Regions from separate parts of the Mixta calida genome, predicted to be linked through region 2. Evidence: predicted binding sites of a transcription regulator. Region 2 holds the regulator's gene; the other holds the start of a gene.
What was found. Region 2 encodes PurR, which represses purine synthesis genes. Its sites were predicted from a motif close to CANGCAAACGTTTGCNTG; they were not measured.
Positions count from the first base shown of each region.

Region 1: a site for PurR is predicted at 2,684-2,701, ahead of purT (formate-dependent phosphoribosylglycinamide formyltransferase). Genes of this name have one in related genera too.

Region 1 covers NZ_CP026378.1:2,579,893-2,584,309, reverse strand. Annotated here, with positions in the region: gene zwf (glucose-6-phosphate dehydrogenase) at 1-574, shown strand, start outside; gene C2E16_RS12410 (bifunctional 4-hydroxy-2-oxoglutarate aldolase/2-dehydro-3-deoxy-phosphogluconate aldolase) at 785-1,423, shown strand; gene purT (formate-dependent phosphoribosylglycinamide formyltransferase) at 1,463-2,641, opposite strand; gene C2E16_RS12400 (YebG family protein) at 2,777-3,091, shown strand; gene C2E16_RS12395 (tellurite resistance TerB family protein) at 3,365-4,036, shown strand; gene ptrB (oligopeptidase B) at 4,164-4,417, shown strand, end outside.
Region 2 covers NZ_CP026378.1:2,098,468-2,102,884, forward strand. Annotated here, with positions in the region: gene punC (purine nucleoside transporter PunC) at 1-894, opposite strand, end outside; gene punR (DNA-binding transcriptional activator PunR) at 1,006-1,941, shown strand; gene purR (HTH-type transcriptional repressor PurR) at 1,991-3,016, opposite strand; gene cydH (cytochrome bd-I oxidase subunit CydH) at 3,301-3,390, shown strand; gene C2E16_RS09960 (C40 family peptidase) at 3,451-4,272, opposite strand.

The DNA of each region.
Region 1 (4,417 bases), 480 kb from region 2:
CCTGGAAGAAGAGGGCGCCAACAAAGCCAGCAATACGGAAACTTTCGTTTCTATCCGCGTCGATATCGACAACTGGCGCTGGGCGGGCGTGCCGTTCTACTTGCGCACCGGCAAGCGTCTGCCGACCAAGTGTTCTGAAGTGGTGGTCTACTTCAAAAACCCGGAAATGAACCTGTTTAAAGAATCCTGGCAAGAGCTGCCGCAGAACAAGCTGACCATTCGCCTGCAGCCGGACGAAGGGGTGGATATCGAAATCCTGAACAAAGTGCCGGGCCTCGATCACAAACACAACCTACAAACCACCAAGCTTGACCTGAGCTACTCCGAGACCTTTAACCAGTCTCACCTGGCGGATGCCTATGAGCGCCTGCTGTTGGAAAGCATGCGCGGCATTCAGGCGCTGTTCGTGCGCCGCGACGAGGTGGAAGCGGCATGGACGTGGGTCGATTCCATTATTGACGCCTGGGCCGCCGACAACGAGGCGCCGAAGCCGTATCAGGCAGGCACCTGGGGGCCGGTCGCCTCTGTCGCCATGATCACGCGCGACGGCCGTTCCTGGAACGAGTTTGAATAAGCACAACAACTAAGCCCGCGAAATGCGGGCTTTTTTTCGCGCTGAAGCGGATGCATAGAAAATTGAACCGCAGTTTCAAAAAACGTTAAAGGGCGTGGACGACCGCGAATAAAATCGGGTATGGTATTGAGCGTTTTCTTTGCTGCGCGGATGCGCGCCATTATTGCCAGTGGTCGGATGGGTTCGCTGGCCTGACAGGAGAGTAGAACGATGAAAAACTGGAAAACAAGCGCCGAGGCGATTCTGACAACAGGCCCAGTGGTGCCGGTGATTGTGGTCAACGATCTGGCGCATGCGGTGCCGATGGCTAAAGCGCTGGTGGCGGGCGGCGTACGCGTGCTGGAAGTAACCTTGCGCACGCCGGTGGCAATGGATGCGCTGAAGGCGATCATTCAGGAAGTGCCGGACGCCATCGTTGGCGCCGGAACGGTGATCAATACCCAGCAGCTGGCGGAAGTGACCGCCGCAGGCGCCCAGTTTGTTATCAGCCCCGGCATCACCGAGCCGCTGCTGCAGGCGGCGGTGGAAGACACCGTTCCGCTTATTCCCGGCATCAGCACCGTTTCTGAACTGATGACCGGGATGCAATATGGCCTGCGCGAGTTTAAATTCTTCCCGGCGGAAGCCAATGGCGGAGTAAAGGCATTGCAGGCGATCGCCGGGCCTTTCCCACAGGTGCGCTTCTGTCCGACCGGCGGCATTTCGCCGAAAAATTACCGCGACTACCTGGCGCTGAAAAGCGTGCTCTGCATCGGCGGTTCCTGGCTGGTGCCGAACGATGCGCTGGCTTCCGGCGACTATCAGCGCATTACTGAACTGGCGCGCGAAGCCGTCGCTGGCGCGCGTTAAGTCATCACCGGCTCTCCCGCCATGGGAGAGCCGGCAGCCTTAGCCGCTGACCTTCACGGCGGCAGCGGCGGCAACCGCACGCGCTACCGCCTCTTCCGTACTCTCTCCGGTCGCCAGCGCGACGCCCATCCGACGTTTACCGTCCACGTCCGGCTTGCCGAACAGCCGCAGCTGCAAGCCCGCGCCCAGCGCCTGCTCAACGTTGCCGAAGCTGACGTTGTTGCTGCTGAGCGCCGGAAGGATCACGGCGGAGGCGGCCGGGCCATACTGACGCACCGCGCCAACGGGCAGACCCAGGAAGGCGCGCACATGCAGCGCAAACTCAGACATATCCTGCGAGATCAACGTCACCATGCCGGTGTCGTGCGGGCGCGGCGACACTTCGCTGAATATCACCTCATCGCCGCAGACAAACAGCTCTACGCCAAAGAGGCCGAAACCGCCTAGCGCCGTCACCACTTTTTCCGCAACCTCCTGAGCGCGCTGTAACGCCAGCGGGCTCATCTGCTGCGGCTGCCAGGATTCGCGGTAGTCGCCATCTTCCTGACGGTGGCCTATCGGCGCGCAGAAATGAATGCCGTCAACGGCACTGACGGTGAGCAGAGTGATCTCAAAATCGAATTTCACTACTCCTTCGACAATTACTTTTCCGGCGCCGGCGCGGCCGCCCTGTTGCGCATAGTCCCACGCCTGTTGCAGCTGCGCCGCCTCACGGATAAAGCTCTGCCCCTTGCCGGAGGAGCTCATTACCGGCTTGACGATGCAGGGAAAACCGATCTCTTCCACCGCCGCGATAAATGACGCCTGACTGTCGGCGAAGCGATAGGAGGAGGTCGGCAGCGCCAGCGTTTCCGCCGCAAGGCGACGAATGCCTTCGCGGTTCATGGTCAGACGCGCGGCGCGCGCATTAGGCACCACGCGCTGCCCCTGCTGCTCCAGGGCGATCAGCGTATCGGTGGCGATCGCTTCGATTTCAGGCACCACATAATCGGGACGCTCCTGGGCGATCAATGTTTTCAGCGCTTCGCCGTCCAGCATATTGATCACATGGCTGCGATGCGCGACGTGCATGGCGGGCGCATCGGCGTAGCGATCGACGGCGATAACCTCTACGCCCAGCCGCTGACATTCAATCGCCACTTCTTTACCCAATTCGCCGGAGCCTAACAGCATTACGCGCGTCGCGCCCGGACGCAGCGCTGTTCCAAGAGTCGTCATAGTACCTACCTGAAAGTGAGGAAGAAAAACGCGCGCAGTATATACGAAAACGTTTGCGTACGCAGCCGTCAGGAAAGCTTGATCTGAAAATTTGGCCTGCTATACTGTATAAAAATACAGTAATCGAGGTGAGTCATGGCTGTTGAAACCAAATTTGTAGTGGTCAGAAAAGGTGAAGAAAAAATGACATTTGCCAGCAAGAAAGAAGCAGACGCATACGACAAGATGCTCGATATGGCGGAGGCCTTTACTGACTGGCTGTTGCAGAGCGAACTGCCGCTGGATGAAGCGCAGTTTGAAAATCTGGGTCTGTTCCTCGCCGAGCAGAAAGATGCGGTTCAGCATATTCTGCGCACCAGTAAACTGCCGGAGGCGCAGTCCGATAACGCCGTGCCGAAAGCGGCTGATACAGAAAGCAGTAAAAAGATGCGCGCCGTTAAGGCGGCCTGATCAATATTGCAGCCTGACGAATATCAGCCACACTTTGTTCATAAGAAGTTGAGCAGAGCGGGGCTCTCCGCTGGTCAGGCAAAGCTGCGGTCGCGTTTTTATTGTGTGTCCGTATCGTTTCAGGCGACATCGCGTCCGCCATATTCTTATCTTGTCTGCCCGGCCTGACGCCGCGCCGGTTCTCCGGCGCGGCGTTTTCATCTGTTTGCTTCCGCTTACGCTTCTTGACGTCCGGTACTTCAGACTATGACGCACATTGCGAAAGGAGAGACTATGAGTAACTGGCTGCAGCAACTTCAACAAATGTTAGGCAACAAGAACCTCGGCAACGCAGGCGCGAAAGCGCAGGGCGGCAGCGAAGCCTTAAATAAAATGCTGGCGCCCGGCGCGCTTGGCAGCCTGGCGGGACTGCTGATATCCAGCAAGACCTCGCGCAACTTACTGGCGAAATATGGCAAAAACGCGCTGATTATCGGCGGCGGCGCGGCGGCGGGCACCCTGTTGTGGAACAAATACAAACAGCGCGTGCGTGAAGCGCATCAGGATGAGCCGCAGTTTGGCCAGCAGGCGACGCCGGTCGATCAGCGGGCTGAGCGTCTGATCACCGCACTGGTCTTCGCCGCTAAAAGCGACGGCCATATTGATGGTGAGGAGCGTAAGGCGATTGAGCAAAATATCCATCAGGCGGGCTATGGTGAACAGGCAGAAGCGCTGATTCAGCAGGCGATCAATCGTCCGCTCGATCCGCACTGGCTGGCGCAGGGCGTTAAAAACGAAGAAGAGGCGCTGGAACTCTACTTTCTCAGCTGCGCGACGATCGATGTCGATCATTTTATGGAGCGCAGCTATCTGAAAGAGCTGGGCGACGCGCTGAAAATTCCGGCGGACGTACGCGAAGAGATTGAAAAAGATATCCGTCAGGAAAAAGAGAAACTGCCTTCCTGATTTCCTTAAGTTAAGGCCTGACGCCGCCTGGCGACAGGCTGCATGCTGGTTTTTACCGCTCACCGCTTGGCAATCATGGCCTTAGCTGCCACCCTTAATGGATGTTTGTCTGGAAACAGTAACCGTTATGATGCCACCAAAAGCAAAAAAAGTTCCCCATGAGATGACGCTGCATGGCGATACTCGCGTCGATAATTACTACTGGCTGCGCGACGATCAGCGCGAAGATCCAGAAGTGCTCGACTATCTACACGCGGAAAATGACTACGGTCATAAGGTCATGCTGTCGCAGAAGGCCCTGCAGGATCGCCTGTTAAAAGAGATGGTCGGGCGCATATCGCAGCAGGACTACAGCGTGCCTTATGTGAAAAACGGCTACCG
Region 2 (4,417 bases):
CCACAGCGTCGCTTTTCCGCTCATCGCCACCATAAACAGCGACACGACGCTGATTGCATAGAAGATCAGCAGCGCAGGCAACAGCGTCCTGCCGCTGCGACGCTGCAACGCGGTGCGACAGCCGAATCCGCCCGCCAGAAAAGCGACGGTTTGCGGCATATAGCTCAGGCCAATATCCGCCGGACTTAAACCGAGATCGTGCAGGATAAAGGGTGAGCCGGTCAGCCAGGCGAAAAAGCTGGCGGAGCAGGCGGCATAGATCAGTACGTTGCCGCCGTAGACGCGCGAGGTCAGCATGGTGAAAAAGCCGGCGCGCGGACGCGAATCGTGCGCGGCCGCCGCCGGCGCTTTTTTCAGCCTGGCTGTAGCGAACAGTAGTGGCAGGGTCACCAGCAGCAGCGTCAGGAAAATAGCCCGCCATGAAAAGTGGCTCAGCACCCAGGCGCCCAGCAACGGCGCCAGCGCCGGAGAAAGCGCGACCAGCGGCATAATGGTGGCGAACACGCGGTTAGCCTGCGCGCCGCGATAGCGATCGACCACCAGCGCCTGCCAGCTTACCGTGGCGGAACAGACGCCCACCGCCTGGATAAAGCGCAAGGTCAACATCTGCCAGGTCTCATTCGCCCACAGCATGCCCGCACAGCCGAGGGCAAACAGCGCCAGGCCGAACAGCAGGACCGGCTTACGGCCGAAGCGGTCGGAAAGGGGGCCCCATATCAGCTGCGCGCAGGCGAAGCCGCCAAGAAATACCGTCAGGCTGGCGCTGATGACGCCTGCGGAGGTGTGGAAGCTTTCCTGCATGGCGGTGAACGCCGGCAGATACATATCAGTGGCGAGAAAACCCAGCGTACTGAGCAGCGCCAGATAAAGCATAAATCCTTTTGAACCAGACATCTCTTTCTCATTAATTAGCAGGTGAACAGACGGCGCGAGGGTAAAGGATGTTTTTCTGAATGTGAAACGCTAAAATTTGCCGGTTGATTTCAAAATTTTTGCAGGCAAAAAATGTGGTCAGAACATGCCCTTGAAGTGGTCGACGCCGTCGCCCGCACCGGCAGCTTTTCCGCTGCCGCCGCGGAGCTGCATCGCGTGCCTTCCGCCATCAGCTATACCGTGCGCCAGCTGGAGTCCTGGCTGGCGGTGCCGCTGTTTGAACGTCGTCATCGCGATGTGGTATTAACCGAGGCGGGCGAGCTTTTTATTCGTGAAGGCCGCGCTGTTATCAAAAAAATGCTCGCCACGCGTCGGCAGTGTCAGCAGGTGGCGAACGGCTGGCGCGGCCAGCTGAGCATCGCCGTCGATCGCATTGTAAAACCGCAGCGCACGCGTCAGCTGGTGCTCGATTTTTATCGCCATTTTCCCGATATGGAACTGTTAATCACCCCGGAGGTGTTTAACGGCGTCTGGGACGCGCTGGCGGACGGGCGTGTCGATGTGGCAATCGGCGCGACGCAGGCTATCCCCGTCGGCGGCCGCTTCGCCTTCCGTGATATGGGCGCGCTCAACTGGCGCTGCGTGGTTAACGCCAGCCATCCGCTGGCCGCAGCGACCGGCGGCCTGCAGGATGATGATATCCGTCCCTGGCCTTCACTGGTGCTGGAGGATACCTCGCGCGCGCTGCCGCGCCGCACCACCTGGACACTGGATAATCAGCGACGGCTGGTGGTGCCTGACTGGGAGAGCGCTTTCGACTGCCTGCGCGCCGGTCTCTGCGTTGGCATGGTGCCCGGCCATTTCGCCGCGCCGCTGCTGGCGACGCAGGAACTGACGGAGTTGCCGCTGCCGGTGCCTTTTCCCGACAGCCACTGCTGCGTCAGCTGGTCGGAACAGAGCGGTTCGCCGGCGCTGAGCTGGCTGCTGGATTATCTGGGCGATACGGAGACGCTGAATCGGGAGTGGCTGCGTGAGGAAGAGAGCACTCAGGATAGCGCATTATCCTGAGCGGCAAGGCAAAGGTCGCGGCAGGGATAAGCCGCGATGACGTAAAGCATTAACGACGATAGTCGCGGAACGGGCCGTCAGCCACCGAGCGGCGTTCAATAAGCGTCGGATGCACCTCAATCGTTTGCGATTCTTCGCGCTTATTGATAATGCGATCCAGCAGCATATCGAAGGCGGTTTCGCCTAGTTGCTCTTTCGGCTGATGAACGGTTGTCAGCGCTGGCGTAAAATAGCGCGCGTTGCGCACGTTATCATAACCGATCACCGAAATATCCTGCGGCACGCGCAGGCCCATCTCATCCGCCGCACAAATAGCGCCCATCGCCATAATGTCGCCGCCGCAGAAGACGGCGGTAGGGCGTTGCTTCTGCGCCAGGATCTGCTGCATGGCGCGGTAGCCCGACTCCGGCTCGAAATCGCCCTGCACGATCCACTCTTCGCGCACCGGTATATTCGCCTCGTTCAGCGCCTTCATAAAGCCGGCAAGACGGCCGCCGCCGGTGTTGCGCTCCATCTGTCCGGGAATCACGCCGATATCGCGATGGCCGCGTTCAATCAGATAGCGGCCTGCGATGTAGCCGCCTTCAAAAGCGTTATCCAGCACGGTATCGGTAAAGTCGCCGCGCGACTCGCCCCAGTCCATCACCACCATCGGGATATTGCGGTTCTCCTCAAGCATCTTCAGCAGCGCTTCAGGATATTCAGAACACATTACCAGCAGACCGTCGACGCGCTTTTGCGCCATCATCGACAGATATGCCTGCTGCTTTTGCAGATCGTTATGGGCGTTGCCCAGAATCAGGGTATAGCCGCGGGCGAAGCAGCGCGTTTCCACCGCTTCGATGATTTCCGCAAAATAGGGCGCTTCGCTGGAGGTCGCCAGCAGGCCGATCGACTTGGTGTGGTTCACCTTCAGGCTGCGCGCGACCGCGCTGGGCGAATAGTGTAGTTCTTTGATGGCCGCCCACACCGCCTCGCGCGTCTCTTCCGCGACAAAGCGGGTTTTATTGATGACGTGTGACACCGTCGTCGTAGACACGCCGGCACGCTTCGCGACATCTTTGATTGTTGCCATTAAAAAGATACTCCTGCGCTTATCATAAGGGTTTGATAAGGCTAATGTTAAACGTTTGCGTCCTCGCGGCCTGCTTCAGCGTGCTTATCCATTGTCATTGTGCTGGCTGAGATACGTCTGGCAGGCGGGACGTCTTTAAAAAAGGGCCAACAGCGACGGTTTGCCGGTGTTGCGCAACGCAAGGCGGGGATTCTATCAAGCTGACGCAAAGAAAACGAGATTTTTACCGGTGAGTATGGGAAAATCTATACCGTTATTGTTTGTGTGGTTAAAGGAGAGGCCGGGTGAGCACCGATTTAAAGCTGTCGTTAAGCACCACTGTCGCAGCATTGCTGATGATCATCGCTTTCAGCTTAACCGCTGTCATGCATTGATCGGATGATGCGTATAAAAAAAGCCTGTCGCAAGACAGGCTTTTTTGTTGCGCAACGCGCTTAGCGGATGGTTTTTGGCGTCATTACGCGACGCGCGCCGACATAATGGCGCTCCCAGTAATCATCGCTGAGCTGGCTGATTTGAATATCTTTACCGGTGCGCGGCGACTGAATAAAACGACCGTTGCCAAGATAAACGCCAACGTGATCGGCGGCGCCGCGGTTATTAATGCGGAAAAAGACCAGATCGCCTTTTTCCAGCGACTGACGGTTGACCGGCGCGGCGTCACGCAAGTGATACATCTCATTGGCGGTGCGGGGAATTTTAAATTTCACCACATCCTTATAGGCGTACCAGACCAGACCGCTGCAGTCGAAGCCGGTGTGAGGCGAGGTGCCGCCCCACAGGTAAGGTTTGCCCAGCTGACCCATCAGCTTGTTCATCGCCGTTTCACGCGCTTTCTGATAACGCTCGCGGTGCGCCTTACTCATTTCGAGCGGGCCACGGGCCTTGGTCTGCTTTTTATCGCCGCGCTGATGGCCATAGCGCGCCTTCGCCGTCCTGGCCATACTTTTTTTCTTTGCGCTGTTCTCTTTTGCCGTTTTAACCGGTGAGCGGCCTTTTTTCGTGGTTAACGCTGGGGATACCGCGACGGTTGCCGTTTTGCCTTTCTTTTTGACTTTGCTTTTTTCCGCCGTCGCCGTACGCGTTTTTTTACTGGTGGTTTTTAAGGGGCGACGCTTGCGCCGTTCATCTTCACGGGCGCTTTTCTTATCAATCTTATGCTGACTGGCCTTAACCGGCGCCTGCGGAGAGGCCTGCGCAACGTTAAAGAACAGCTGAGCAAAAGCCAGCATAAAAAGCGTAATCAATAAACGCATAGTGTGGTTACAGTAATAGCGCGATAACGGCGCGAAGTTGATCCTATTTCTGCCATAAGGCAGACCCCTGAAGGCCGATTCTAATCTAACTTTTTCCGAAAAGATAAAGCCTTTTGCAATTGAATGGCCTTTAATTGCATAAAGA